DNA from 3 places in the Streptomyces sp. x-19 genome. Region 1 is predicted to be linked to each of the others. Evidence: riboswitches for the same ligand, from Rfam matches in the RefSeq annotation. Region 1 holds a riboswitch; each other region holds the start of a gene.
The links. Region 1 has a riboswitch for cobalamin ahead of ACLJT4_RS41125 (prenyltransferase/squalene oxidase repeat-containing protein). Riboswitches for the same ligand answer to the same signal wherever they lie in the genome.
Positions count from the first base shown of each region.

Region 2: linked by a shared signal. The riboswitch ahead of cobN (cobaltochelatase subunit CobN) and the one ahead of ACLJT4_RS41125 (prenyltransferase/squalene oxidase repeat-containing protein) in region 1 are both predicted to bind cobalamin.
Region 3: linked by a shared signal. The riboswitch ahead of ACLJT4_RS38870 (CoA-acylating methylmalonate-semialdehyde dehydrogenase) and the one ahead of ACLJT4_RS41125 (prenyltransferase/squalene oxidase repeat-containing protein) in region 1 are both predicted to bind cobalamin.

Region 1 is NZ_JAJPWK010000051.1:1,528-11,472, reverse strand. Features, by position in the region: gene ACLJT4_RS41135 (CbiQ family ECF transporter T component) at 1-733, opposite strand, end outside; gene ACLJT4_RS41130 (SCO2322 family protein) at 730-1,401, opposite strand; gene ACLJT4_RS41125 (prenyltransferase/squalene oxidase repeat-containing protein) at 1,401-2,726, opposite strand; cobalamin riboswitch at 2,947-3,077, opposite strand; gene ACLJT4_RS41120 (MBL fold metallo-hydrolase) at 3,174-4,253, opposite strand; gene ACLJT4_RS41115 (aldehyde dehydrogenase) at 4,481-5,932, shown strand; gene ACLJT4_RS41110 (ferredoxin) at 5,932-6,165, shown strand; gene ACLJT4_RS41105 (TetR family transcriptional regulator) at 6,266-6,919, opposite strand; gene ACLJT4_RS41100 (glycosyltransferase family 4 protein) at 7,158-8,543, shown strand; gene ACLJT4_RS41095 (methyltransferase domain-containing protein) at 8,620-9,432, shown strand; gene ACLJT4_RS41090 (prenyltransferase) at 9,429-9,945, shown strand, end outside.
Region 2 is NZ_JAJPWK010000002.1:42,566-52,510, reverse strand. Features, by position in the region: gene ACLJT4_RS04575 (precorrin-2 C(20)-methyltransferase) at 1-510, opposite strand, end outside; gene ACLJT4_RS04570 (precorrin-8X methylmutase) at 513-1,145, opposite strand; gene cobG (precorrin-3B synthase) at 1,142-2,650, opposite strand; cobalamin riboswitch at 2,736-2,888, shown strand; gene cobN (cobaltochelatase subunit CobN) at 2,921-6,523, shown strand; gene ACLJT4_RS04555 (MFS transporter) at 6,605-7,876, opposite strand; gene ACLJT4_RS04550 (DUF4097 family beta strand repeat-containing protein) at 7,996-8,733, opposite strand; gene ACLJT4_RS04545 (DUF1876 domain-containing protein) at 8,984-9,274, shown strand; gene ACLJT4_RS04540 (LCP family protein) at 9,392-9,945, opposite strand, start outside.
Region 3 is NZ_JAJPWK010000035.1:27,730-37,674, forward strand. Features, by position in the region: gene ACLJT4_RS38840 (MDR family NADP-dependent oxidoreductase) at 1-646, shown strand, start outside; gene ACLJT4_RS38845 (TetR family transcriptional regulator) at 698-1,348, opposite strand; gene ACLJT4_RS38850 (HAD family hydrolase) at 1,801-2,607, shown strand; gene ACLJT4_RS38855 (PaaX family transcriptional regulator C-terminal domain-containing protein) at 2,734-3,603, opposite strand; gene ACLJT4_RS38860 (AMP-binding protein) at 3,608-5,215, opposite strand; gene ACLJT4_RS38865 (acyl-CoA dehydrogenase family protein) at 5,406-6,551, shown strand; cobalamin riboswitch at 6,709-6,895, shown strand; gene ACLJT4_RS38870 (CoA-acylating methylmalonate-semialdehyde dehydrogenase) at 7,095-8,594, shown strand; gene ACLJT4_RS38875 (acyl-CoA dehydrogenase family protein) at 8,591-9,748, shown strand; gene ACLJT4_RS38880 (enoyl-CoA hydratase/isomerase family protein) at 9,745-9,945, shown strand, end outside.

The sequences.
Region 1 (9,945 bases):
GGCCGCCCAGCGTCAGCACCGTCGTCAACCGGCGCACGGCCGTCGGCACCTGCGCCGTCCGGCCGTACCCCCGCGCGTCCATCGCCGCGGCCAGCGCCACCGACCGCTCCAGCGCCCCCTCCAGCACCGGCATCCCGACCTGGAGCAGCGCCTTCACCCCGCGGTCCGGACGGCCGCGCAACCGACGGGCCGCCCGCAGCCGCTGCACGTCCGCCACCAGGTTCGGCGCGAAGGTCATCGCGACCACCACCGCCACCCCCGCCTCGTAGAGCGCACCGGGCAGCGACTTGAGCAGCCGGGCCGGACTGGCGAGCGCGTTCGCCGCCCCGACGCAGATCAGCAAGGTGGCCAGCTTCAGCCCGTCGTACAGCGCGAAGACCATCCCCTCCGCGGTGACCCGGCCCCCGACCCGCACCCCCTTCGCCCAGTCGGGCAGCGGGAGTTCGGGCAGCGTCACCAAGGTGTGCGTCCCCGGGATCGGCGACCCCAGCACGAACGCGAACACCAACCGGATGCCCAGCACCACCAACCCGAGCTTGACGAAGGCCCCGTAGGACCGCGCCCACGGCGCCTCGGTGCGGCGCGCCGCCACCACGTAGCCGGCCACCCCCACCAGCAGCGCCAGCAGCAGCGGATTGGTGGTCCGCGACGCCGCCGTCGCCAGACCGAGCGCCCACACCCACCAGGCGCCGGCGTGCAGCGCGGTGCTGCGGGTGGCCCGCGGCGCGCTCATCCGCGTCGCCGGCGCGCCTGCCACACGCCGGCCGCGCCCAGCACCACCACGGCACCGATCCCGCCGACCAGACCGGCCGACGGGCCGCCGTCGTCGCCCTCGCCCGCGGCGCTCGTGCGGGGCGCCGCCGACGGCTCCGCGCCGCCCCCGGACACCTGCTCCGCGCAGCCCGACCGCGGATAGCCCGCGATCGCGCACAGCAGCGCGTTGGCGTCGTACCGCAGCGGCTTGGCGACCGCGGCCAGCGCCTCGCCCGCCGAGGCGTCCGCCGGCACCTGCGCGCAGGCCGTGCGGCCCGCCGGCGGGCGCTCCCCCGACGGCGCGTCCGCCGCGGTCCCGAAGTCGATCACCACGCCGACCCGTTTGGCACCGGAACGGGCCGGGGTCCGGTCGCAGAGCGCGGCGAAGTCGGGGGCGGTCCGCGGGCCGGCCGCCTTGGCGGAGTCCACGCTCACCGTGAAGCGGAACCCCACGACGGACCCGTCGGCCGGCCGCGCGGTACCGGGCCCCTCCGTGGCGTAAGCCCACGAAGCGGTGGCGCCGGCCGCGGCCGGCTTCCCGTCCCAGAACGACCAGTACCGGTACTGCTGTGCCTGCGCGGGCCCGGCGCCCAGACCGGTCACCACCCCCGCCGCCAGCAGCACCCCGGCGGTCCGCCGCGCCCGCATCACAGCCCGGTCTTGTTCTTGTTGCGGCCGCTGATCAGGAAGCCGACGCCGGCGCCGACGGCCAGCCCGACGCCGATCACCCACCACAGTCCGATGCCGCCGCCGTCGCCGTCCTTGGCATCGTCGGCGGCGGCCGGCGACGCGGCGCTGTTGCCGGCCGGCGCGGGGCCGGTGGCGTTGAGCGCGGCCACCAGGTCGGTGCCGCCGAAGGACCGCGGGTCGGTGCCGGTGGCGTGCGCGGCGAGGACCAGCTGGGCGTACGCGGCCGGGCCGTTCTGCTTCGCCCAGGCGGTGGCGTTCTTCTCCAGCCAGGCCAGCGGCTGCTGCGCGGCCGCACCGTGCCCACCGGCCGCCAGCGCGACCACCGTGTCCGCGGTGTTGCCCACGTCGGGCTGCTGCTCGGCACCCGGCATCGCGGACTTCAGGTGCTGTCCGTTCGCGTCGAGCTGCCCGACCAGCCAGCTGGCGCCGCCGTCCGCGACCGCCGCGCGGGCGTCCGCGCCGCGGCCCGCGGCGCCGCCCTTCGCGCAGTCCAGCGCCTTGACCGGCTGGCCCGCGTCCTTCCCGGCCGGTGCCACGACGAAGCCCTTGCCCAGCGCGCCGGTGATCGCGGCCGCGGTCGCGTCGGCGTTCGGCGCGGCGTTCTTCAGCTGGAAGGTGAACGCCCCGCGCTCGCCCTCCTTCGCGTCGCAGCCCAGCTGGAAGCCCAGCAGCGCGTCGTACGGCGACTTGCCGCCCTTCGCCGTCACCGACTCCGGCTTCTCGCCCGCCGCGGCGAGCGCCCCGATCACCACGGCCGTGGAGTTGGCGTCGCTCTCCGAGCCGCCCTGTCCGCCGGGCATCGAGCTCCAGCCGCCGTCCGGGTGCTGGACGGACTTCAGCCACCCCACGGCCTTCTGCACCGCGTCGCCGTGCCCGCCGAGCGCGGTCAGCGCCTGGATCGCGGCGGACGTCTGGTTGGTGTCCCGCAGCGTGCCGGCGCCGCACGCCGTACCGGGATCGGCCCGGAACGCGGCGAACGCCCCGTCGGCGCACTGCTGCCCGGCCAGCCAGTCCACGGCGGCCGTCGCCGGACGCACCCCGACGGTGTGCTGCGCCAGCAGCGCCAGCGACTGCCGCCACACGCCGTCGTACTGCGGGTCCTTGCCGCCGTACAGCCCCTTGGGGAGCTTCTGCTGCGGCGGGGCCGCCGGGCCGTCGGCGTACGCGGCGGGGGCCGCGGCACCGGCCAGCACGGCGGCGGTCGCCAGGGCGGCCAGCGCCGTGGCGGCGCGGCGCGGCCGGGGGGCGGCGGAGTGCGGCTGCGGCGCAGCCGTGGGGGCCATGCGGGCCATCGGGTGGGTGCCTCTCGGGTCGGTCGGGTCGCGGCGGGATGCGGAGCCGAGCCGCGCTCGGGCGACCGTCCGCCGCACCCCGGGGGTGCGGCGCGGTGGCACCGGGCTCGGTTCCGCATACCTCGACGGTGGCGCGCACCGGCCAGCCGCAGCAGCGGCATGGGGGTCCCCGGCCCGAGCGAAGCCGAGAGCGGGGAGGGTCCGGTGGCGGGAGCCTTGGTCGTGCCCCATCGGGTGCTCCGGCTTACAGGTCCGCGGGGCGGCCTGCTCACGGTTGCGGGTCAGTGCCGGATTTCCACCGGCTTCCCCCGATCGGGTACGGATGAAGTTGTCCCGCACACCTTAACGCCGGCGCCGACGGCGGTGGGGCGCGCATCGGAGCGCGACGGGAGCGCCCCCAGCGCGCCCGCCGCCCCGCACCCGCCCGCCGGGGCCCGGCTACACCGCCACGTACCGCACCGGCATCGAGCCGGCGACCGGCTCGACGTGCCCCCGTTTGACCAGGTGGCGCAGGTGGGCCTCGGCCTCGGAGACGGCGATGGTGCGGGAGCCGGCGGGGATCTCGGCCCAGGGGCGGTTCCACTGCATGGACGTGGCGAGCTGCCAGGCGGTGAGCGGTTCGCGCAGCAGCGTGCGGAGGTCGGTCAGCCGCTCCTCGTGGTGGGCGATCAGCTGCCGGACGCGCCCGGCCGCGTCCGGGAAGGCGTGCTGGTGGGCCGGCAGCACCTCGGCCGGTGCGAGGCGGGCGATGCGTTCGAGGGAGTCGAGGTAGTCGCCGAGCGGGTCGCCCCGGTCGAGCAGGTCGGGGGCGACGTCGTCGGGGTCCTCGTACAGGCCGATGTGCGGGGTGATGCCGGGCAGGAGGTGGTCGCCGGAGAAGAGCCGGCCGAAGCCGGTGGGGCGGGTCGTGGCGGGGGCGCCCTGCTGGGCGGGGTGGGTCTCCTCCAGGTGGAGGCAGACGTGGCCGGGGGTGTGACCCGGCGTCCAGATCGCCCGGACGCGGCGGCCGGCCAGGTCGAGGAGTTCGCCGGGCTCGATGGCCCGGTCCGGCAGGGCGGCCCGCCGTCCGGGCAGCTTGCGGCCGCGCCCGGCGGCGCGGGCGGCCCGCAGCGGCTCCAGGTGGTCGTCCGGCGCTCCGGCCGTGGTGAGTTTGACGAGCACGTAGTCGAGCCACTGCCCCGGTTCGGCCGCGCGGCTGCGCCGGACCACCGCGGCGTCCGCGGCGTGCATGGCGATCCACGCGCCGGAGGTCTCCCGCACCGTGGCGGAGAGCCCGTGGTGGTCGGGGTGGTGGTGGGTGATCACCACCCCGTGGACGTCGGCGGGGTCGAAGCCGCAGGCGGTGATGCCGGCGGTGAGGGTGTCCCAGGAGTCCGGGTCGTCCCAGCCGGTGTCGATCAGGACCGGTCCGCGGTCGGTCTCCAGGAGGTGGACGAGGGTGTGGCCGAGGGGGTTGTCCGGGATGGGGACGGCGATGCTCCACACCCCGCCCTTGTGGTCGATCACCTGCGGTGCCATGGCTACCGTCCCCTCCCGCGCCGTCGTCGCCTCAACTATAACTAGAACGAGTTCCAACAACAGGGCGACGGCCGTGCTGGAGAAGGGAGTTGGGATTCGGCGGTGGGCGTGGACTCCACCGGGTGGAACTGGTATCAGTTCTGCTGGAACCGCAATCCTGATGGACCGTCAGAAATCGTGGTCCGTCGGGAGCGCAATCCGTCGAGACCGTCGGGAGGCGGACAGCAATGGGCGACCTCGTCGAGCACGGAAAGCTCTACATAGGCGGTGAGTGGGTCGATCCGGCCGGACCGGACACGATCGAGGTCGTCTCGCCGCACACCGAACGGGTCATCGGCCGGGTCCCGCACGCCGCGCGGGCCGACGTCGACCGGGCGGTGGCCGCGGCCCGGGCGTCCTTCGCGTCCGGGGTGTGGGCCGATGCCCCGCTGGACGAGCGGATCGCGGTGGTGACCCGTATCAAGGACGCGTTCGCGGTGCGCAGCGAGGAGTTCGCGCGGGTCATCGGCGCGCAGAACGGGACGCCGGTCACCTCGGGCGTGATGGTGCAGTCGCTGGCCGCGATGATGGTGTGGGACGCGACGCTCACCGTGGCGCGGGAGTTCGCCTTCGAGGAGCGGCGGGCCGGGGCGTTGGGGCCGCTGTTGGTGCGCCGCGAGCCGGTGGGGGTGGTCGCGGCCGTCGTGCCCTGGAACGTCCCGCAGTTCACCGCCGCCGCCAAGCTCGCGCCGGCGCTGCTGGCCGGGTGCTCGGTGGTGCTGAAGGTCTCGCCGGAGACCCCGTTGGACGCGTACCTGCTCGCGGAGATCGCCTCGGAGGCCGGCGTGCCACCGGGGGTGCTGTCGATCCTGCCGGCCGACCGGGAGGTCAGCGAGTACCTGGTCGGGCACCCGGGCGTGGACAAGGTGTCGTTCACCGGCTCGGTGGCGGCCGGCAAGCGGGTCATGGAGGTCGCCGCCCGCAACCTCACCCGGGTGACGCTGGAGTTGGGCGGCAAGTCGGCGGCGGTGATCCTGCCGGACGCGGACCTGGACGCGGCGGTGGCCGGCATCGCGCCGTTCGCGTGGATGCTCAACGGCCAGGCGTGCGTGGCGCAGACCCGGATCCTCGCGCCGCGCAGCCGTTACGACGAGATCGCCGAGCGGTTCGCGGCGGCGGCGGGCGCGCTCGTCGTCGGCGACCCGCTGGACCCGGCCACGGAACTCGGACCGCTGGTCGCCCGCCGCCAGCAGCAACGCTCCCTGGACTACATCGCGTTGGGCCAGCAGGAAGGCGCCAAGGTGCTGGCCGGCGGCGGCCGCCCGAAGGGACAGTCGACCGGGTGGTACGTCGAGCCGACGCTCTTCGGAGAGGTCGACAACGGGATGCGGATCGCCCGGGAGGAGATCTTCGGCCCGGTCATCTGCCTGCTGCCGTACGGGGACGAGGCGGAGGCGGTGCGGATCGCCAACGACTCGGAGTACGGGCTGTCGGGCTCGGTGTGGACCGCGGACACCGACCGCGGCATCGACCTCGCGCGACGGGTGCGCACCGGGACGTACTCGGTGAACACCTTCAGCATCGACATGCTCGGTCCGTTCGGCGGCTACAAGAACTCCGGCATCGGCCGGGAGTTCGGGCCCGAGGGGTTCGCCGAGTACCTGGAGCACAAGATGATCCACCTGCCGGCGGGTGCCTGATGGCGGAGCGTTGGCAGGTGACGGTGGACCGGCGGGTCTGCATCGGTTCGGGACTGTGCGCCGGGACCGCACCGGAACGGTTCCGGCTGGACGCGGCGCGCCAGGCGCACCCCGTCGAGCCGGAGACGGAGGCCGCGGACGGCGTGCTGGCGGCGGCCGAGGGCTGCCCGGTGGAGGCCATCGCGATCACCGCGGCGGACAGCGGTGCGGCGGTCTTCCCACCGGACGAGTGAGCGGCGGGGCGGGGGAGTCGGGCCCGTAGGGGGCGGGGCGGCCCGGCCCGTAGGGGGCGGGTGGGCCCCTTGCGGGCCCGCTACCCGCGGGCGGGAGCGGTCATGCGGAGGGAGGTTGACGGCGGTGGGGCCGCACCGGGGTCGTGAGGTCGATCAGCCGGCAGACCGTCTCGATGTCGATCTTCACCTGGGCGATCGAGGCCCGCCCGGACAGCCAGGTGATCAGCGCCGAGTGCCAGGTGTGCTCGATGACCCGGACCGCGGAGAGCTGCTCGGGGGAGGGCGGACCGTCCAGCCCCATGGCGTCGAGGATGATCGCGGTGGTCAGCCGGGAGACGGTGTCCACCTCGGGGCTGACGGACCGGTCGGCGAAGGTCAGCGCCCGCACCATCGCGTCGGCCAGGTGCGGTTCGCGCTGCAGGGCGCGGAAGGCCCGCATCAGCGTCTGGGCGACCCGGGCGCCGGGGTCCTCCTCCGACGGGGGGCGCTTGCGCAGCGTCTCGTGCATGTGCTGGAGCTGGTCCTGCATGGTGGCGACCAGCAGGTGCACCTTGGAGGGGAAGTAGCGGTAGAGGGTGCCGAGCGCGACCCCGGAGGATTCGGCCACCTCGCGCATCTGGACCGCGTCGAACCCGCCGCGGCTGGCGAGCCTGGCGCTGGTGTGCAGGATGCGGCGGCGCCGGGCCTCCTGACGCTCGGTCAAGGGAGGACTCGCCGGAAGCGCCGGCCCGGCCGCCTTGGATTCCGTAGTCATGTATCCCATTCCGTGGCTTTCCGTCCGCGATGCGGTGCGTGCCGGTGGTGCGATCGGCACAGCATGGCAGGGCCCGTGCCGTGGCGCGAATCACCTGGTGTGGCTCTTTTCGCTCCGTTCCCGGCCGGTAGATTCGAAACTCGGTGAACTGATCAGTAGCTTTTCAGTTCTGAAACTTGTTCTAGATTACCGCCAGCGGTTACGCTCCGGCGAAAGTCCAGCGAGAAGGGGGCCGTGCGTGACCGCAGAGGCCGTCCAGGCAGCCGCGCCCCGCCCGGCGGAGACCCCCTCGGCCTCCGCCCCGACGGACGGTGAGCGTCCCCTGCGGATCGCCATGCTCACGTACAAGGGGAACCCGTTCTGCGGCGGTCAGGGCGTCTACGTCCGCCACCTCTCCCGCGAGTTGGCCCGCCTCGGCCACACCGTCGACGTCATCGGCGCCCAGCCCTACCCCGTCCTCGACGGCGTGGACCCCGCCCGGACGGGACCCGGGGCCGTGACGCTGACCGAACTGCCCAGCCTCGACCTCTACCGCCAGCCCGACCCGTTCCGCACCCCGGGCCGCGACGAGTTCCGCGACTGGATCGACGGCCTCGAAGTCGCCACGATGTGGACCGGCGGCTTCCCCGAACCGCTGACCTTCTCGCTGCGCGCCCGGCGCCACCTCGCCGCCCACCGCGGCCAGTTCGACGTCGTCCACGACAACCAGACCCTCGGCTACGGCCTGCTCGGCGGCCCGGACGCGCTCGGCGCCCCGCTCGTCACCACGATCCACCACCCCATCACCGTCGACCGACGGCTCGACCTGGCCGCCGCGCAGGGCTGGAAGCGCCGCGCCTCGGTCCGCCGCTGGTACGGCTTCACCCGGATGCAGAAGCGGGTGGCCCGGCGGCTGCCGTCGGTGCTGACCGTCTCCGGCTCCTCCCGCCAGGAGATCGTCGAGGACCTCGGCGTGCACCCCGGCCGGATCCACGTCGTCCCCATCGGCGCCGACACCGACCTCTTCTCCCCGGACCCGGCCGTCCCCGAGGTGCCCGGCCGGATCGTCACCACCTCCAGTGCGGACGTCCCCCTCAAGGGCCTGATCCACCTCGTCGAGGCGCTGGCCAAGGTCCGCACCGAGAACCCCGAGGCCCACCTGGTCGTCGTCGGCAAGCGGGCCGACGACGGGCCGGTCGCCGCCGCCATCGAACGGCTCGGCCTGTCCGGCGCCATCGAGTTCGTCAAGGGCATCAGCGACGCCGAACTCGTCGACCTGGTGCGCGGCGCCCAGATCGCCTGCGTGCCCTCCCTCTACGAAGGCTTCTCGCTGCCGGCGGCCGAGGCGATGGCCACCGGCACCCCGCTGCTCGCCACCACCGGCGGCGCCATCCCCGAAGTCGCCGGCCCGGACGGCGAGACCTGCCTCGCGGTGCCGCCGGGCGACGCCGGGGCACTCGCCGCCGGCCTGCTCCGACTGCTCGGCGACGAGGGGCTCCGCCGCCGACTGGGCACCGCCGGCCGGGAACGGGTGCTGGCCCGCTTCACCTGGCGGCAGGCCGCCATCGGCACCGCCGAGCGCTACCGGGAGGCCATCGCCCGCCAGGTGGCCGGCGCCGCCGTGCGGGCCACCGGCCGCCGGTGACCCGCGCATGCCGTCCTCCCGCCGCCCACGACGTACCCCACCCCGCCCCTGACCGCCGGACGAAAGCGTAAACGCCGTGCTGACCGTCGACTTTTCCCGTTTCCCGCTCGCCCCCGGCGACCGCGTGCTCGACCTGGGCTGCGGCGCCGGTCGGCACGCCTTCGAGTGTTACCGGCGCGGCGCGCAGGTCGTCGCCCTGGACCGGAACGGCGAGGAGATCCGCGAGGTCGCCAAGTGGTTCGCCGCGATGAAGGAGGCCGGTGAGGCCCCGGCGGGCGCCTCCGCCGTCGCCATGGAGGGCGACGCCCTCGCGCTGCCGTTCCCCGACGACAGCTTCGACGTCGTGATCATCTCCGAGGTGATGGAGCACATCCCGGACGACAAGGGCGTCCTCGCCGAGATGGTCCGGGTGCTGCGCCCCGGCGGCCGGATCGCCGTCACCGTGCCGCGCTACGGCCCGGAGAAGGTCTGCTGGGCGCTCAGCGACGCCTACCACGAGGTCGAGGGCGGCCACATCCGCATCTACCGCGGCGACGAACTCCTCGACAAGATGCGGGAAGCCGGCCTTGAGCCCTACGGCACCCACCACGCCCACGGTCTGCACAGCCCCTACTGGTGGCTCAAGTGCGCGTTCGGCGTGGACAACGACCAGGCACTGCCCGTGAAGGCGTACCACAAGCTGCTGGTCTGGGACATCATGAAGAAGCCGCTGGCCACCCGCCTCGCCGAGCAGGCCCTCAACCCGCTCATCGGCAAGAGCTTCGTCGCCTACGCCACCAAGCCGCACCTCCCCGAACCGGCGGCGCAGCCGGAGCCCGCCGCGCCGAAGGCGGCCAAGCGCACCCGTTCCGCGGCCAAGCCCGCCGGCACCCGCGAGGCCGCCAAGTGACGAGTCCCGGGCGCACCGAACGGCTCGTCCTGCCGGGCGTGCTCACCGCCGAACAGGCCGCCGAAACGGTCGCCGGCATCGTGGCGACCCAGCGCACCGACGGCGCCATCCCCTGGTTCCGCGGCCACCACCTCGACCCGTGGGACCACATCGAGGCCGCCATGGCCCTGGACGCGGCCGGCGAACACGACCGCGCCGAGGCCGCCTACGACTGGCTGGTCCGCCACCAGAACCAGGACGGCTCCTGGTACGCCGCCTACGCCGACGGCGACGCCGACGCCCCCACCGACCGAGGCCGGGAGACCAACTTCTGCGCCTACCTCGCGGTCGGGGCCTGGCACCACTACCTGTCCACCGGGGACGAGACGTTCCTCGACCGGATGTGGCCGGCGGTCCACGCGGCGATCGAGTACGTCCTGGAACTCCAGCAGCCCGGCGGCGAGATCGGCTGGAAGCGGGAGGACGACGGCACGCCCGTCCGCGACGCCCTGTTGACCGGCTCGTCCTCCGTCT
Region 2 (9,945 bases), on a different contig from region 1:
GGTGAGCGGGGTGCCCAGGCGGGCCGCGGCGGCACTGATGGAGGTGACGCCGGGGATGACCTCGGTCGGGTAGCGGTGGGCCAGCCGCTTGTGCATGTGCTGGTAGGAGCCGTAGAAGAACGGGTCGCCCTCGGAGATCACCGCGACGGTGCGGCCGGCGTCCAGGTGGGCCGCGAGGCGCGCCGCCGCCGCTTCGTAGAACTCGTCCAGGGCCCCGCGGTAGCCGCCGGGATGGTCGGTCGACTCGGTGGTGACCGGATAGACCAGGGCTTCCTCGATGTGGTCCGGGCGGATGTGCTGCGCTGCGATGGAGCGCGCGATCGACCGGCCGTGCCGGGCGCTGTGGTAGGCCACCACGTCGGCCCGGGCGATGACCTCCACCGCCCGCACGGTCATCAGGGACGGGTCGCCGGGGCCGAGGCCGACGCCGTAGAGGTGGCCGGTGGACCGCTCCGGGGACTGCGCGGCCGCCGGGTCCGTCGTGCCGCTGCTCGCCTGCTGCTCGCTCACGCCTACTCTTCCTCGCTCGCCAGGGCGTTGATCGCGGCCGCGGCCATGGCACTGCCGCCGCGCCGCCCGCGCACCACGATGTGATCCAGCTTCGACGGATGGTCGATCAGCGCGTCCTTGGATTCGGCCGCGCCTATGAAGCCGACCGGGATGCCGAGGACGGCGGCGGGGCGGGGCGCCCCCTCCTCGATCATTTCGAGGAACCGGAAGAGCGCGGTGGGCGCGTTGCCGAAGGCGACCACGGCGCCCTCCATCCGGTCCCGCCACAGTTCGAGGGCGGCAGCGCTGCGCGTGGTGCCCATCCGCGCGGCGAGTTCCGGGACCGACGGGTCGCCGAGGGTGCACAGCACCTCGTTGTCCGCCGGCAGCCGCTTGCGGGTCACCCCGCTGGCGACCATCGTGGCGTCGCACAGGATCGGCGCACCGGCCCGCAGCGCGGCGCGCGCACTGGCCACGACGCCCGGGGTGAAGGCCAGATCGCGGACGAGATCGACCATGCCGCAGGCGTGGATCATCCGAACGGCGACCCGGCTGACGTCGGCGGGCAGTGCGGAGAGATCCGCCTCGGCGCGGATGGTGGCGAAGGACTGGCGGTAGATGGCCGCCCCGTCCTTTTCGTAGTCGAACGCGGTCACTGGGGCCTCGGGGTGGTGGGTTGAGGGGTGGAGGAGAGCGGGGCAGCCGGAGGGGCGGCGGATGCGCTCGGCGTTTCACGTGAAACGACGCCCGGCCGGGGCGTTTCACGTGAAACGGTGCCCGGCCCGGCTGTTTCACGTGAAACCGGCGGTCGGGCAAGGGAGTTGGGAGGCATCGCGATGGTCCGATAGCCGTCGGGCGTCGCCAGCACGTCGACCCAGGCACCGTGCGGATGGCCGCACCGCCGCTCGCAGCCCGACCAGTGCACGGGCAGTCCGACGGGCGCACCCGAACCGTCCGCCGGAACCGTTTCGCCCCCGGCGAGCACGCCCGCCGCATCGCTCCGCACGTCGGTGAGGGACTTGGCGCAGCCGGGCAGGCCGGTGCAGGCGGTGACCCGGCGCCAGGGGGATGTCGGGTCGGTGATCAGGCCGGCGGCGGCGAACTCGCGCAGCCGCCGGTGCGCCGGTGCGGCGGCCAGGCCGGGGACGACGACACCGCGCCAGGGCGTGAGGCGCAGTTCGCCGTCGCCGTCCGCGGCGGCGGTCGCGGTCAGCAGCCGCCACTGGGCCGCGGTCAGCCGGCCGAGCGGAGCCAGGACGGCCAGCGCACGGCGACCGTCGGGCCCCTCGACCGGGCCGGGGGCGGTGGCGTCGGCGTAGTGCGCGGCCGACCCCGGGACGGGGGCGGCCGGATGTTCCACGTGCTCCGCGGCGATGCCCGCGGCCCGCAGCGCACGCTGCACCTCCTGGGCGGTCAGCGCTCCTGCGGTGGGGAGCTCACGGACGCGCCAGGCGCCGCTGCCGCGCTCCGCGGCGGCGGCCAGGAAGACCTCGGCGGCCGTCAGGGCCGCCCGCGGGGCGGCGTCCGCCGCGATCCGCAGTGCAGCCCGGTCGTCGCCGACCCGGAGCAGTGCTCCCCACCCGGACGCGGCGCCCGGCGCGTACCCGGCGGCCGGTGGGGCCTGTCGACCGGATTCTGCGAGCAAGGTCACATCGCCGCCCAGGCCCGCCACGTCGCCCCGACCGTCGTCGAGGACGAACAGGAAGCGGCCCGAAAGCCCCGTCGCGGCGTCGCTCGCACACAGCAGCGCGTCCAGGCTGCGGGCCCACAACCGCACGTCGGAGGGGGTGTGCCGGTCCAGTCCGGCCAGCGGCGAGGCCAGTACGTTGCGGATCCGCTCATGGCGTACGGACGGCAGCAGCCCGGCGTCGGCGAGGAGGTCGGCGAGGTGCCGGCCGCCGTCGTCGGGCAGGCCGCGCAGTTCGACGTTGCCGCGGGAGGTGAGCGAGAGGTGCCCGTCGCCGAGGCGTTCCGCGGCGTCCGCCAGGGCGGTGGCCTGGCGGACCGTCAAGTCCCCTGCGGGGAGCCGCACTCGGGCCAGGTTCCCGTCGGCGGCGGAGTGCAGCCGCAGCGCTCCCGGGCAGGCGTCACCGCGGTCCCGAACGGGTGGTTCGGCCCGGTCGGGGCGTGGTGCGGGGGAGGGCGGCATGGCGGCGAGCATACCTACGTCGGTTTCGCCCGGAACCGTGGCGAGGGGGGCGTGGAGGGCGGCTGAGAAAGGCCCGCTCCCGCGGTGCGGCCGCAGCCCTTACTATGCAGGTCGGCGGGTCGGCTGACCCGCCGGACGCCAGCGACGGCGCCAAGGGAGGAAGCCCGGTGAGAATCCGGCGCGGTCCCGCCACTGTGAACCCGGCCACCGCCGGGTGAGCCAGGAACTCCCGCCGTCCATACGACCACCCGGGGCGTGGACACCCCGAGGAAGGGCTGCGCCGTGATCCTGCTGCTGTCGACGTCCGACACCGATCTGCTCAGCGCCCGGGCGGCCACGGGTCCCGTGCCGTACCGGCTCGCCAACCCCGCCCGCCTCGACGTCGCCGAACTCCCCGGGCTCCTTGAGGGCACCGACCTCGTCGTCGTCCGGCTGCTCGGCGGCATCCGCGCCTGGCAGGACGGCCTGGACGTGCTGCTGGCCGCGGGCCAGCACCGCCCGGTCGTCGTGCTCACCGGCGAACAGGCCCCCGACGCCCAGCTCATGGAGGCGTCCACGGTCCCGGTCGGCATCGCGGCCGAGGCGCACGCCTACCTCGCGCACGGCGGTCCGGCCAACCTCTCCCAGCTGGCCTGCTTCCTCAGCGACACCGTTCTGCTCAGCGGCCACGGCTTCGAGCCGCCCGCGGCCGCCCCGTCCTGGGGCCCGCTGGAGCGTCCGGCGTCGGAGGCGACCGGCCCGACCGTGGCGGTGCTCTACTACCGCGCCCACCACATGAGCGGCAACACCCGCTTCATCCACGACCTGTGCGACCAGGTCGAGCGGGCCGGCGGTCGCCCGCTGCCGCTGTACGTCGCCTCGCTGCGGGCCCCCGAGCCGGAGCTGATCGAGGAACTGCGCGCCGCCGACGTCATCGTCACCACCGTGCTGGCCGCGGGCGGCACCAAGCCCGCCGAAGCCTCCGCGGGCGGCGACGACGAATCCTGGGACGCCGGCGCGCTGACCGCCCTGGACGTGCCGATCCTGCAGGCGCTCTGCCTGACCGGGGCGCGCGCCGCCTGGGAGGAGAACGACGAGGGCCTCTCCCCGCTCGACGCCGCCTCGCAGATCGCCGTGCCGGAGTTCGACGGGCGCCTGATCACCGTGCCGTTCTCGTTCAAGGAGATCGACGAGGACGGGCTGCCGGTGTACGTCGCCGACGCCGAGCGGGCCGCCCGGGTCGCCGGGATCGCCGTCCGGCACGCCCGGCTGCGCCACATCCCGGCCGCCGAGAAGCGGCTGGCGCTGGTGCTGTCGGCGTACCCCACCAAGCACTCCCGGATCGGCAACGCGGTCGGTCTGGACACCCCGGCGAGCGCCGTCGCGCTGCTGCGCCGTCTGGAGGCCGAGGGCTACGACTTCGGTACCGAGCCGGTGCCCGGCCTGGCGTCCGGCGACGGCGACGAGCTGATCTACGCCCTCATCGAGGCCGGCGGCCACGACCAGGAGTGGCTGACCGAGGAGCAGTTGGCCCGCAATCCGGTCCGCATCCCGGCCGCCGACTACCGCCGCTGGTACGGCACCCTGCCGCAGGAACTGCGGGAGTCCGTGGAGGAGCACTGGGGCCCGCCGCCGGGCGAGATGTTCCTCGACCGCAGCCGCAACCCCGAGGGCGACATCGTGCTGGCCGCGCTGCGCCGCGGCAACCTGCTGATACTGATCCAGCCGCCGCGCGGTTTCGGCGAGAACCCGATCGCGATCTACCACGACCCCGATCTGCCGCCCTCGCACCACTACTTGGCGGCCTACCGCTGGATCGCCACCCCCACCGCCGACGGCGGGTTCGGCGCCGACGCCATGGTCCACCTCGGCAAGCACGGCAACCTGGAGTGGCTGCCCGGCAAGAACGCCGGCCTCTCCGCCGCCTGCGGTCCGGACGCGGCGCTCGGCGACCTGCCGCTCGTCTACCCGTTCCTGGTCAACGACCCGGGCGAGGGCACCCAGGCCAAGCGCCGGGTGCACGCCACGCTCGTCGACCACCTCGTGCCGCCGATGGCCCGCGCGGACTCCTACGGTGACATCGCCCGGCTTGAGCAACTGCTCGACGAGTACGCCGCGATCTCCTCGATGGACCCGGCCAAGCTGCCCGCCATCCGCGCGCAGATCTGGACCCTGATCCAGGCCGCCAAGCTCGACCACGACCTGGGCCTGGAGGCACGCCCGGACGACGACGGCTTCGACGACTTCCTGCTGCACGTCGACGGCTGGCTCTGCGAGGTGAAGGACGCGCAGATCCGCGACGGCCTGCACGTCCTGGGCGCCGCCCCGGTCGGCGAGGCCCGGGTCAACCTCGTGTTGGCGATCCTGCGCGCCCGGCAGATCTGGGGTGGCACCTCCGCGCTGCCCGGGCTGCGCGAGGCGCTCGGCCTGGACGAGTCGGCCGCGACCCGCACCGCCGCCGACGAAGCCGAGGCGGTCGCCCGCGGACTGGTCCAGGCCATGGAGGACGCGGAGTGGGACCCGGCCGCGGTGGCCCGGGTCGCCGCGGGGCACCCGACCGCGGTCGCGGACGTCCTCGACTTCGCCGCCCGGCAGGTCGTCCCGCGACTGGCCGGCACCACGGCCGAGGTCGACCACGCGGTGCACGCCCTGAACGGCGGGTTCGTTCCGGCCGGTCCGTCCGGCTCGCCGCTGCGCGGCCTGGTCAACGTCCTGCCGACCGGCCGCAACTTCTACTCCGTCGACCCCAAGGCCGTCCCGTCGCGGCTGGCCTGGGAGACCGGGCAGGCGCTCGCCGACTCGCTGCTGACCCGCTACCGCGAGGACAACGGTGACTGGCCGGAGTCGGTCGGCCTGTCCCTGTGGGGCACCAGCGCGATGCGCACCTCCGGCGACGACGTGGCGGAGGCGCTCGCGCTGCTGGGCGTCCGCCCCGTCTGGGACGACGCCTCGCGCCGGGTGACCGGTCTGGAGGCCGTCGAACTCGACGAGCTGGGCCGCCCCCGGATCGACGTCACCCTGCGCATCAGCGGATTCTTCCGGGACGCGTTCCCGCACGTCATCGGCCTGCTCGACGACGGGGTGCGGCTCGCCGCCGGCCTCGACGAGCCCGTCGACCGCAACTTCGTCCGGGCCCACGCCCAGGCGGACCTCGCCGCACACGGCGACGAACGCCGGGCCACCACCCGGATCTTCGGCTCCCGTCCCGGCACGTACGGCGCGGGCCTGCTCCAGCTCATCGACTCCCGCGACTGGCGCACCGACGCCGACCTCGCCGAGGTCTACACCGTCTGGGGCGGCTACGCCTACGGGCGCGGGCTGGAGGGCCGTCCGGCCCGGGAGGAGATGGAGACGGCGTACAAGCGCATCGCGGTGGCCGCCAAGAACACCGACACCCGCGAGCACGACATCGCCGACTCCGACGACTACTTCCAGTACCACGGCGGAATGGTCGCCACCGTCAAGGCGCTCAAGGGCAAGGCGCCCGAGGCGTACATCGGCGACTCGACCCGCCCCGAGACGGTCCGCACCAGGACGCTGGTGGAGGAGACCTCCCGGGTCTTCCGGGCCCGGGTCGTCAACCCCCGCTGGATCGAGGCGATGCGCCGCCACGGCTACAAGGGCGCCTTCGAACTCGCCGCCACCGTGGACTACTTGTTCGGCTACGACGCCACGACCGGGGTCGTCGCCGACTGGATGTACGACAAGCTCGCCCAGACCTACGTCCTGGACCCGGAGAACCGCGCGTTCCTCCAGGAGGCGAACCCCTGGGCGCTGCACGGAATCGCCGAGCGCCTCCTGGAGGCCGAGTCCCGCGGCATGTGGGAGAAGCCGGACGCGGAGACGCTGGCGGCGCTGCGCGAGGCGTTCCTGGAGACCGAGGGCGAGCTGGAGGGCGAGGACTGACAGCTCGGGGGCGTGACGGAGGGGCGGTGTTTCACGTGAAACACCGCCCCGGCCTCCCTCCGCTCCGCGGAGGCCCTCCCCTCAACCCACCGGCCACGCACGCCGCTTGGCGAAGTGCAGCCACGCGACCAGGGCCACCAGGACCGCGGTCGCCCCGCCCAGCACCATCACCACCGCGGGGGACGTGCGGTCCACCACCATCCCGCCGGCCAGCGCGCCGAGCGACAGCGTCGCCTGGAACGACGCGGTGAACAGCACCGAGGCCGCCTCGGGCGCCCCGGGCGCCGCCTTGGCGAACCAGGTCTGCGAGGCGACCGGCACCGCGCCGTACGCGACGCCCCAGACCACCAGCAGGGCCAGCGCACCGACCGGTTCCCGACCGAGGACCGGCAGCAGCAGCGTGGCCAGGGCCAGGAGCGCGGCTGCGGTCCCGAAGACGGTGCGCGGACGCCGGGCCACCACGGCACCGCCGGCGAAGTTCCCCACGACCCCGGCGACGCCGTAGACCAGCAGGAACAGCGTCACCGTCGCGGCGGTGGTCAGATGCGTGGTCCGTTCCAGGAACGGCGTCACGTAGGTGTACGCGCCGAAGTGCGCCAGCACGACCAGGAACGTCATCAGCAGCGCGAACCGGGTGTGCACCCCGCGCAGCGTGGCGCGCAGCAACGCCGGGCTGGTGGCCCGCACCGCCGGCAGCGGCGGCAGCACCAGGGCGGTCAACACCCACACCCCCAACGCCAGTCCGCCGACCGCGGCGCAGGCGGTGCGCCAGCCGGCCAGATCGCCGAGGAAGGTTCCGGCGGGCACCCCGATCACCGAGCCCAGCGGCACCGCGGAGAAGATCACGGCGGTGGCCCGGCCCGCCGACGCCGCCGGTACCAGTCGCTCGGCGAGCCCGACCCCGATCGACCAGAACCCGCCGATGACCACGCCGACCAGGACCCGGGACAGCAGCACCAGCCAGTAGACCGGAGCGGCCGCGGCCGTGAAGTTCGCCAGGGCCAGCAGGGCGACGAGGCCACAGAGCATCAGCCGCCGGTCGAACCGGGCGGTCGCCACCGTCACCGTCGGCGCCGCGCAGGCGGCGAGGAACCCGGGAAGCGTCATCATCAGCCCCGCGGTGCCGTCGGAGACGCCGAAGTCCGCCCCGATCCGGGTAAGCAGGCCGATCGGCAGGATCTCGGTGGTGACGATGGTGAAGATGCCGAGGGTCACCGCCAGCACGGCGAGCCGGCCCTTGAGCGGCGCCCGACCGGCCGGCGCCGGGGGCGCCGGGCTCCCGGAGTCCGGTGGGGCCGTGGTCCGGTGCGGGCGTCGGGCGGGGGCGGTGCGGGGGCTGCCGGTGGTCGTCATGGTGTCCGTCCTGAGAGGCGACCGGTTGCGGTGCTCTCAGTCCAGCAGCCGCCGGCCCGACGGTCCGGCGCCTTTCCGACGTGGTGGTTCCGCCGCCGGGGACGCCGGCCGGTGGGCCTTCAGCCCTTGGTCGTCCCGGCGTGGATCTCCCCGTTGCCGGTGGTCAGATCGAGCCGGTAGCGGCCCGCCGGGTCGTTGCGCACCGCGATCCGCTTCGCGCCGTTGGAGGTCTGCGCGGACACCCGGAACGGGGCGTCCGGCACGGTCACCGACAGCGCGCCGTTGGAGGTCTTCGCCCGGACGTCCTGCGGCTTCGTCGCGGTGAGCGTGACCTCTCCGTTCGAGGTCTCGGCCTTGATGCCGGTGCCCGCCAGGCCCTTTCCGGTGATCGCGCCGTCGGTGGTGCGGACGTCCACCGCGCCGGACACCCCGTCCAGGTCGATCGCGCCGTTGCTGGTGGTCACCCGCACCGCGGCCACCTTGGACAGGTTGAGCGCGCCGTTGGAGGTCCTGCCGGTCACCGGCACCGTGCCGGGCAGGTCGACCGTGTACGTCACCGAGCAGTGCTCGCCGCAGCCGCCGAGCACCAGGGTGCCGCCCTCGACCCGGTGCGTCGGCCCCTGCGGCCGGTCGCCCCGGTAGGTGACCTTGCGGTGCACGCTGGCCGTGTTCCCGCCCGTGCCGCCGCGCACCGTCACGCCGCCGTCGGAGGTGTCCACCCGCACCGCCGTGATCTTCTGCGCCACCGTGGCGTCGTCGGAGAAGGTCTCGCCGACCACGAGGCCGCACGCGCCGAGCGTCAGTGCCCCGGCCGCGGCCAGTGCCGCGGCCCCGGTGAAGCGGACGTGCCTGCGCATGAAATCCCCCCGGAATCCGGTCCGTTCACGGCTCAGGGTCGGCCCGTCGCCGCTGTGGTCCGGGCCCGCGCCACGGCCTGCCGGCCGCCCGCACCGGGCCCACTGCCACCGACCCTAGGCACTTCCCGCCCGTTGGACCATGGGGCTGTCCCCCGGGCCCCGGCGGGGGCAGACCTCCGGGTGCGACCGCCGGGCGCCGGTGCGACGCTGGCTGTGGGGACTGTTCCGCTGCGGCATGAGGAGGCTTCCGGTGACCGGCACGGGCAAGGGTACGAACACGAAGGCGTGGCACGCGGAGATCGACATCGTCGAATCCGGCAGCGAGGTCCGGGCCGAGGCACGGCTGCGCGGCAAGGACGGCGGTCAGCTCATCGGCGAGGGATCCGCCCGGTGCAACCCGGCGGACGAGAACGTCCCGGCCATCGGGGACGAGTTGGCGACGGCGCGGGCGCTGTCCGACCTGAGCCACCAGTTGCTCAGCCGCGCCGCGCACGACATCGAGGTGCACACCGCCCGCCCCGTCGAGCGACTGCACGCCTGACGGGCCCCGTGCGCCCGGCCCCGGGCGGACCGGTCGCCGGTCCGCCCGCGGCCCGTGCGCGCACCCGTCCCCGCGACGTCCGGTCCCCCGGGGGCCGGGCGTCGGTCGTCCTCGTCGTCAGCTGTCCTTCGCGGAGAAGTTCGCGCCGACGGTGAACGTCACCGCCCCCGGTGCCGCCTGCGCCGACTCCGTGATGGTGGTGCCGGGCAGCCGCGAGGCGAGCACCTGGGCCTGGGTCTTCATGCCGGGCGGGTAGCTGATGGTGGACTTGTCGGAGCGCTCGCCGTTGTCGGTGAAGACGACGGTGAAGCCGAGCTGGCGCAGCTTCTGGGCGGCTTCCCCGGCGAGGCCCGTGGTGACGGTGCCGTTGAGCACCCGCACCCGGACCGAGCGCGCCGTCACCGGGTTCTTCTCGGCCTCGGCGAACTTCTTCTTCCCGGCGGCGCCGACCTCCCGGTCGTGGGCGAGGTCGGCGAACAACTCGCCGGCCTGCGGGTACTGCCAGATGACGTTGGCCTTGTCGGTGGGGACGTCCGCCTCGCGCGGATAGGTGGGGACGGTGAGGAAGGTGAGGCGGTCGCTGGGGATGTCCTTCACCGTGGCGGCGAGGTCGTACAGCGGCTTGATCCCGGCCAGGTCCTTGTCGGTGGTGAGGGACTTGGTGGCGGAGT
Region 3 (9,945 bases), on a different contig from region 1:
CCCGGCCGCCCACCTCTCCCAGGGGGCCACCGCCTGGGGGGCGCTGCGCCGCGCGGCCGGGGTCCGTCCCGGCGACACCGTCTTCGTCAGCGGCGCGGCCGGCGGCGTGGGCAGCATGGCCGGGCAGCTCGCCCGCCGCCTGGGCGCCGCCCGGGTGATCGGCAGCACCGGTTCGGAGGCCAAGGCGTCCCGACTGCGCGCGGAGTTGGGGTATGACGCCACGGTGGTGCGGGATGCCGGGCCGATCGAGGAGCAGTTGCGCCGGGCGGCGCCGGACGGCATCGACGTGCTGCTGGACCTCGTCGGCGGCGAGCAGCTGCGGGCGGCGCTCGCGCTGGCGCGCCCGGAGGCCAGGTTCGCGCTGGTCGGCGCGCTCGCCAGCCAGATGGGTGAGGGGGGTGGGGTGGTCAGTCCGGTCGAGCTCGACGCGGGGCTGATCATCACGCGCCGGGTGGCGCTGCGCGGTTTCGGGGTGTACGCGCATCCCGACCTTCCGACGGAGTGGACGGCGGAGTTCGGTCGGGGGTTGCGGGACGGCTCCCTCGCCTTCCCGCACGTCCTGCTGCAAGGGATCGAGCAGGCGCCGCGGGCGCTCTGCGAGCTGGCCCAGGGGCGCCATGTCGGGTCGGTGCTCGTGGAGTTGTGAACCCGGCACGGGGCCGGTGCGCGGCGGGGGCGGGCGCCGCGGGGCGGTCGGTCAGCCGGCCGGGACCTGTGCCGGCGCCGGGATTCCGGCCGGGACCCGGCCCGCCGCGGCGGGCAGCAGCCCCCACAGTCCGGTGACCGCCTCCGCGTCCCACCACGTCCGGTCGCCGCCGCCCAGGTGCAACAGGCCCACCACGATCGACGTCAGCAGCTGGGCGGTGCGGCGGGGTTCGGCGTCCGAGGGGTGCGGGCCGGTGAGCCCGTCCCCGATGCCGACCGGCGTGCCGGTGGGGCAGGTGACCGCCTTGTCGAGGAAGAGCGCGTACCAGCGCTGCTCCAAGGCGTGGATGTCCAGACCCGGTGCGGTCTCCGGGCGCAGTCGCAGGCCGGCGCGCAGCACCGCGTCCGTCTGCACCCGGCCGAACAGTTCCACGGCGAAGTTCCGGACCGCGACGGTCAGCGGCTCGGGGGAGCGCGCGAAGCCCTCCTCGATCTCGTTGAGGGTGGCCAGGGCGGCGTCCCGCACCGCGAGGGTGAGGTCGTCCTTGGACGTGAAGTGGAAGTACAGGGCGCCCTTGCTCAGTCGGGCCCGCCGGCTGATCTCGACCATGCCTGCGGCGGGCACCCCCTTCTCCAGGAAGGTCTCGGCGGCCGAGCGGATGAGCGCCTGACGGCTTTGGATGGCGCGATGCTGCGTGGGCACGGTGTCCGTCCCGTCTCTCGTACGACTGCAACGTGTTTGCAGTCTACAGAGAAAACCAACCATGCGGTTCGCTATGGCTGAGCGAAATGGCCGGAACCCCGCTGACCTGTCGGGAAGTGATCGCTCGGGCCGGTGGGACGGGGTCGTGCGCCGCCCGGCGCCTGGGGGCTATGTCCAGTGTGGTGGGCCTGGGGAGGCTTGTCGACCGTCAGGGAGGGGCTAAGGCACATTGACAAACAGCGCAGGCGGTTTTTAAATCTCCGAAGGCGGTAAACGGGACGATCCGTTCCGATGCCGCCGCCTCGACGGTCGCGTGCCGCCCTTGGACAGCGGTGCGCCTCGGCGAGACCGCCTCTGCCGCCACAGTCGTCGACCGCAGGCCCGCCCGACCAGCTGAGCCCGCACAGTCACCCGAGCCCCCGCACCCACGGAACCCGGAAAGGTCCCCCTCCATGCGCGTATCAATGGAAGTCGGCGAACGTCCTGTGAGAGGCGCGCGGAGCGCCGGCGGTGAGACCCTCAAGGCCGCCGTCTTCGATCTGGACGGCACCCTCGCCAACACCCTGCCCGCGATCAGCAAGCTGCTGGTCAAGGTGGCCGCGGAGCAGGGCTGTTCGGTGACGGCACGGCAGGCGGCCACGGCCATCGGCAAGCCCCCGGCCGCCGCGTTCGGGCGGCTGCTGGGCCGACCCGAGGACGACGGCCGGGTCCAGGCCGCCATCTCCCGCTACCGGGAACTGTTCGCCTACGAGGTCCTGTGCCAGGGGCCGCAGCTGCTGTACCCCGGAGTGACGGCCGGGCTGTCCGCGCTGCGCGCCCACGGCGTCGAACTCGCCGTGGCCACCTCCAAGACCACCCGCAGCGCCGAGGCCCTGCTCGACGTGATGGGCATCCGTGACCTGGTCGGTCCGGTTGTGGGCCAGGACATGGTGCGCCGCGGCAAGCCGCACCCGGAGATGGTGCTGCGCGCGGCCGGCCGGCTGGGGGTCCCGGCCTGGCAGAGCGCGTATGTGGGGGACACCGTGGGGGACATGCGGATGGCGGTCACCGCGCGCATGGAACCGGTCGCGGTCACCTACGGCAGCGGAACGTTCGGTGAACTCGCCGCGGTCGCCGGCACGCGGATGTGCAGCTCCTTCAAGGACGTGGTGTCGGTGATCGCCGCCGCCCGCCCGCGTCCGGCGGCGGCCGCCGCGGGGCCGGTCGTCCGGCCGCGCCGGGCCGCCGTCCCGGTGGGGGCGCAGCAGCGGCGACGCTGACGACGGGGGCACGGGGTGTGCCCGCGGCCCAGGGGGAACACCGGGGCCGCGGGCAGGAGGCGATGGCGCGGGACGTGCGAGGACGCGGGGCAACCTCCCGCCCGACCGGGGGGCGGGCGGGTCGGGTCAGCCGGCGTCCTGGGTGCGGGACGTCCCCGCCGTCGCCTCGTGCGCGTAACGGGCGCCCGCCGCGCGCAGTGTGTCGTGCAGTCGGCGGAACACCTCCGCCGCGCGGCCGCCCGGCCAGTCCTGGGGCAGGAGGGCGGGCGGAAGTCCGGGATCCGCGTAGGGCAGGCGGCGCCAGGCGTCCAGGGCGAGCAGATAGTCGCGGTAGGCGGCCTCGGGGGGAACGGCGCGGCGCCGGGTCCAGTGCTCCAGCACCGGTTCGTGCGCCGCCAGGAACGCGCGGTGCCGCGCGGCGAGGGCGTCCAGGTCCCACCAGCGGGCCACGGCCCGTGCGGTGGGCGTGAAACCGGCGTGGGCACCGGTGAACAGGTCGACGTAGGGGTCCAGTTGGAGCCGCTCCAGGGTGTGCCGGGTCTCCTCGTAGAGGTGTGCGGGGGCGATCCACACGCCGGGGGCGGCGGTGCCGAAGCCCAGGCCGGCCAGCCGGGAGCGCAGCAGGTGGCGCTTGTGGCGCTCCTCCTCGGGGACGGAGAAGACGGCCAGGACCCAGCCCGGCGGCGGCCCGGTCGGCCGCCCGAATATCCGGCGGTCGCCGTCCGCGAGCAGCTGGCGGCCCGCCTCCGACAGGCCGTACGCGGCGGCGCCCGCGGCGGTGCGCTCCGGGACCAGCAGCCCGCGGCGCTTGAGCCGGGAGACCGCGGACCGCACCGACGGCGGGTCCACGCCGAGCACGCCGAGCAGCCGGATCAGCGCGGCCACCGGCACCGGACCGGGCGCATCCGGGTGGTGGTGCGTGCCGCCGCGTCCGTAGGCCCCGTAGAAGGTGACGATCAGGGACCGCGGGGTGTGCTGGGCTTGCTCGTCGCTCACCGGGTCACTCTAGTTCGCGCGAGCGCAGCCGGAACCGCTGGAGTTTGCCGGTCGGGGTGCGCGGCAGCGCGGGGTGGAAGACCACCTCGCGCGGGCACTTGTAGGGCGCGATCTGCGTTTTGACGAAGGCCCGGAGCGCGGTGACCGTCTCCGGCCCGGGCGGTACGCCGTCCCGCAGCACCACGTGGGCGACGACCAGCTGACCGCGGTCCTCGTCGGGCCGGCCGACCACCGCCGCTTCGGTGACGTCCGGGTGCCGCAGCAGGGCGTCCTCCACCTCGGGGCCGGCGACGTTGTACCCGGCCGAGATGATCATGTCGTCCGCGCGGGCCACGTAGTGGAAGTAGCCGTCCCGGTCCCGTAGGTAGGTGTCGCCGGTGACGTTCCAGCCGTCGCGGACGTAGCCGGTCTGGCGGGGGTCGGCCAGGTAGCGGCAGCCGGTCGGGCCGCGGACCGCGAGCAGCCCCGGTTCGCCGTCCGGCACCGGGCGGCCGTCCGCGCCCACCACGCGCGCCTCGAAGCCGGGCACCGGCAGTCCCGTCGTCCCCGGCCGAATCGCGTCGTCGGCGGCGGACAGGAAGATGTGCAACAGCTCGGTGGCGCCGATCCCGTTGATGATCCGCAGGCCGGTCGCCTCGTGCCAGGCCCGCCACGTCGCGGCCGGCAGGTTCTCGCCGGCCGACACGCAGCGGCGCAGCGAGCCCAGGTCGTGCCCGGCGAGCTTGGGCAGCATCGCCCGGTAGGCGGTCGGCGCGGTGAACAGCACCGAGATCCGGTGCGCCGCGACGTCGGCGAGCATCCGCTCCGGCCCGTTCCAGTCGGCCAGGTACGTCGAGGCGCCGACCCGCAGCGGGAAGACCACCAGCCCGCCGAGCCCGAAGGTGAAGCCGAGCGGCGGACTGCCGGCGAACACGTCGTCCGGCCGCGGCCGCACCACCTGCGCGGAGAAGGTGTCCGCGATGGCCAGCACGTCGCGGTGGAAGTGCAGGCACCCTTTGGGGCGGCCGGTGGTGCCCGAGGTGAAGGCGATCAGCGCGACGTCGTCGGAGGCGGTCGGCACCGCTGCGTACGGCGCGCCGCCGGGCCGGGCGCACCGCGTCAGGTCGTCCGGGCCGTCCCCGCCGAACGGCGTGATGCGCAGCCCCGGGACGCCCGCCCGGACCAGGTCGCCGACCGCGCCCGCGTCGCACAGTGCGTGCCGGACCCGGGCGAGCCCGCAGATCGTGGCGAGTTCCTCCGGCCGGTGCGCCGCCAGGACGGTCACCGCCACCGCGCCGGCCTTCATGACCGCGAGCCAGCAGGCGGCCAGCCAGGGCGTGGTGGGGCCGCGCAGCAGCACCCGGTTGCCGGGCACGACGCCCAACGGGCCGGTGAGAGCGTGCGCGATCGCGTCGACGCGTTCTTGCAACTCCCCGTAGGACCACGCCCGGCCGTGCGCGTCGCGGACCGCGGGGCGGTCCGGGCCCAGCCGGGCGATGGTGCCGTCGAGGAGTTCCGCCCCGCAGTTCAACCGGTCCGGATAGCCCAGGTCGGTGAGGTGCGGCCACTGCTCGGGCGGGGGCAGCCGGTCGCGCGCGAAGGTGTCGGTGTGGGCCGAGGACCGTAGCTCCATGCGGGGTGCGCCCCCTTGGGCCGGGTGGCCGCCGCGCGGCCGGGGAGGGGTGGTGGTCGGGTGCGGGGACCGGGGAGGACTGCCGTACGGATCCTCGTCAGCGTAACGTCATCGTGACGGCAGTCAACAGACCGCGATATCCGGCCGCCGGGCCGTCGCCGTGCCCGGTCCGCTACCAGGGAGCCGCCTCGTGACCGCATTCGCACTGGGACCGGAGGAACAGCAATGGTGCGCCGAGCTGCGCGCCCGGACCGCCGAACGGCTGCGCCCCCTCGCGGAGCAGGGGCGAGGGGGCCGGATCAACCGGCCCCTGGTCGCCGCCCTCGGCGAACTGGGCCTGCTCGCCCGGCTCTTCCCCGACGGCGGCAGCCCCAGGGCGCTGGACCTGTGCCTGCTGCGCGAATCGCTGGCGCAGGAGTGCACGGAGGCGGAGACCGCGCTGGCGCTCCAAGGACTGGGCACCTGCCCGATCCTCCAGTCCGGGACGGACGCCCAACGGGCCCGCTGGCTACCGGAGGTGACGGCCGGCCGGGCCGTCGCGGCCTTCGCGCTGAGCGAGCCGGGCGCGGGCTCGGACGCCGCGGCGCTCGCCCTGACGGCCGCGCCCGACGGGCCCGGCCGTTGGCGGCTCACCGGTGAGAAGTGCTGGATCTCCAACGCCCCCGAGGCCGACTTCGCCACCGTCTTCGCCCGCACCGGCGGTGCCGACGGCGCCCGCGGCATCACCGCCTTCCTCGTCCCGGCCGACCGCCCGGGGCTGGGCGGCGAACCGTTGGACATGCTCAGCCCGCACCCCATCGGCACCCTGGTCTTCGACGGCACACCGGTGACCGACGCGGACGTGCTCGGTGACGTGGGCGGCGGGTTCGGGGTGGCGATGCGCACCCTGAACCTCTTCCGGCCGAGCGTGGGCGCCTTCGCGGTCGGCATGGCGCAGGCCGCGTTGGACGCCGCGCTGGCGCACGCCGGGACGCGCACCGCGTTCGGCGGGCCGCTCAGGGAACTCCAGTCCGTCGGCCACCGACTGGCCGAGATGGCCACCCGCGTGGAGGCCGCCCGCCTCCTGGTCTACGCCGCCGCGGCCGCCTACGACCGCGGCGCCCCGGACGTCGCCCGCCGCTCGGCCATGGCCAAGCTCCTGGCCACCGAGACCGCACAGGAGGTCGTCGACGCCGCCGTCCAGATCCACGGCGCCCGCGCGCTGCGCCGCGGCCACCTGTTGGAACACCTCTACCGCGAGGTCCGCGCACCCCGCATCTACGAGGGCGCCACGGAGGTCCAACGCTCGCTGATCGCCAAGGAGCTGTACCGCGAAGCCGGTCGCCAGCCGGTCTGAGAGACCGCTGCGCCCGAGGCCGCGCCGACCCCGACCGCCCCGCCGTCGCAGGCGCTCGCGCGGGGGCGGGGCGGTCGCGGCGGCTTTGCGGGTGTTGTTTCCCGGTGCGTCCGGTGTCGCCGCCGGCCGCCGAGGGTGGACTTACTAGGACGTCCAACTATATCGTCGTGACCAAGGCCCGCGGTGCAGGGAAGCCGGTGCGATTCCGGCGCGGTCCCGCCACTGTGACCGGGGAATGCGCTCCCCGAACGAGACCGGCCACTGACGGAGCAGTCCGTCGGGAAGGCCGGGGAGCGCGTGCTGATCCGGGAGTCAGGATACCGGCCGCGGGATGTTCCGTGTTGTCCACGAGGATGGAGCAGACACGCATGGCACCGGCACGCACCCGCGCCCCCGACCGGCGCATCCGACGGGTGCCGCGCACCGACCTCTGACGGTCACCCGGCCCTGCGCATCCCGCGCCGCCCGCACGCGCCGCCTTGCGACGACCGTGCCGGATCGGCGCGCCATCCCCGGATCTCACCTGACGGAGAGCAGGCATCCATGGTCCGTGAACTGGCACATCTCATCGGCGGCAAGCACACCCCGGGCACCTCGGGGACCTACGGCGACGTGCACGACCCCAACACCGGCGCCGTCCAGGCCCGCGTGCCGCTCGCCGGCCGCGCCGAGACCGAGGCGGCGATCACCGACGCCGCCGAGGCCCAGCGCGCGTGGGGCGAGTGGAACCCGCAGCGCCGCGCCCGGGTGCTGCTGAAGTTCCTCCAACTCGTCGAGGGGGAGCGGGAGTCGCTGGCCCGGCTGCTGTCGTCCGAGCACGGCAAGACCGTCGCCGACGCCCACGGCGACCTCCAGCGCGGCCTGGACGTGGTGGAGTTCGCCGCCGGCATCCCCCATCTGCTCAAGGGCGAGTTCACCGACAACGCCGGCACCGGCATCGACGTGCACTCCCTGCGCAGCCCCATCGGCGTCACCGCCGGCATCACCCCGTTCAACTTCCCCGCGATGATCCCGCTGTGGCAGGCCGCCCCCGCCCTGGCCTGCGGCAACTCCTTCATCCTCAAGCCCTCCGAACGCGCTCCCTCGGTGCCGCTGCGGCTCGCCGAACTGTTCCTGGAGGCGGGGCTGCCACCGGGCGTCCTCAACGTCGTCAACGGCGGCAAGGAAGCGGTCGACACCCTGCTCACCGACCCCAGGGTCGGGGCGCTGGGCTTCGTCGGCTCGACCCCGATCGCGGCGCACCTCTACGCCACCGCCGCCGCGCACGGCAAGCGGGCCCAGTGCTTCGGCGGCGCCAAGAACCACCTGGTCGTGATGCCGGACGCCGACCTCGACCAGGCCGTCGACGCCCTGATCGGCGCGGGCTACGGCTCGGCGGGGGAGCGCTGCATGGCGATCTCCGTGGCCGTCCCCGTCGGCGAGGCCACCGCCGACGCCCTGGTGGAGCGGCTCAAGGAACGCGTCGGGCGGCTGCGCATCGGCCGCAGCGACGACCCCGAGGCCGACTTCGGCCCGCTCGTCAGCCGCGAGGCCCTGGACCGGGTGCGCCGCTACGTCGACATCGGCGTCAACGAGGGCGCCGAACTGGTCGTGGACGGGCGCGGGTTCACCCTCCCCGGCCACGAGGACGGGTTCTTCGCGGGCGCCTCGCTCTTCGACCGCGTCGCCCCGCAGATGCGCGTCTACCGGGAGGAGATCTTCGGGCCCGTCCTGTGCGTCGTGCGGGCCGCGGACTACGAGGAGGCGCTACGGCTGCCCAGCGAGCACCCGTACGGCAACGGCGTGGCCATCTTCACGCGGGACGGGGACACCGCCCGCGACTTCACCCGCCGGGTGAACACCGGCATGATCGGCGTCAACGTCCCCATTCCGGTACCGGTGGCCTACCACACCTTCGGCGGCTGGAAGCGTTCGGGCTACGGCGACCTGGGCCAGCACGGGCCGGACGCGATCCGCTTCCACACCCGCACCAAGACCGTCACCTCGCGCTGGCCCTCCGGGACCAAGGAGGGCGCGAGCTTCACCCTCCCGACGATGGGATGAGCACCGTGCCCACCACCCTGCTCACCGAGGACCAACTCGCCCTCGTCGAAGCCACGTTGGACTTCACCCAGGACCACCTCGCCCCGCACGCCGTCGCCTGGGACCAGGCCAAGCACTTCCCCCTCGACGTGCTGCGCAAGGCCGCGGGCCTGGGCCTGGGCGGCATCTACGTGCGCGAGGAACACGGCGGCAGCGGCCTCGGCCGCACCGACGGGGTGCTGATCGTCGAGACCCTGGCGTCCGGCTGCCCGTCCATCGCCGGCTTCGTCTCGATCCACAACATGGTCGCCTGGCTGATCGACCACCACGGCGACGCCGCCCAACGCGAACGCTGGCTGCCGCGCCTGTGCGCCATGGAGGACCTGGGCAGCTACTGCCTGACCGAACCGGGCGCCGGCTCGGACGCCGCCGCCCTGCGCACCCGTGCGGTGCGCGACGGCGACCACTACGTCCTCACCGGCGTCAAGCAGTTCATCTCGGGCGCCGGCGCCTCCCAGACGTACCTCGTCATGGCGCGCACCGGCGACGACGGCGCGCGCGGCGTCTCCGCCTTCCTCGTCGACAAGGACGATGCCGGCCTGTCGTTCGGCCCCAACGAGAAGAAGATGGGCTGGAACGCCCAGCCGACCCGCCAGGTCATCCTCGACCGGGTGCGGCTGCCCGCCGACCGGCTGCTCGGCCACGAGGGCGAGGGCTTCCGCATCGCCATGAGCGGCTTGAACGGCGGCCGGCTCGGCATCGCCGCCTGCTCCCTCGGCGGCGCCCGCGCCGCACTGGACCGCAGCCTGGTCCACCTCGCCGACCGCGAGGCGTTCGGCGGGCGCCTGCTGGACGCGCAGGCACTGCAGTTCCGGCTCGCCGACATGGCGACCGAACTCACCGCCGCCCGCGCCCTGGTCCACCAGGCCGCCCAGGCCCTGGACCGCGGCGACCCACAGGCACCGCAACTCTGCGCGATGGCCAAGCGGTTCGCCACCGACACCGGCTACGCGGTCGCCGACCGGGCCCTGCAACTGCACGGCGGCTACGGCTACCTCAGCGACTACGGCATCGAAAAGATCGTCCGGGACCTGCGGGTCCACCAGATCCTGGAAGGAACCAACGAGATCATGCGCGTCATCGTCGCCCGCGGCCTGACGGAGGCACTGCGGTGACCGACTCCGACGACCCCGTCCTCCTGACCCGGGAGGGCCGCACCGCCCGCGTCACCCTCAACCGGCCCCGCGCCCTCAACGCCCTGACCCACCCCATGGTCGACCGCATCGACGCCGCCCTGACCGCCTGCGAGGCGGACCCCGCGGTGGCGGCCGTGGTCCTCACGGGCGCCGGGGAGCGCGGCCTGTGCGCCGGC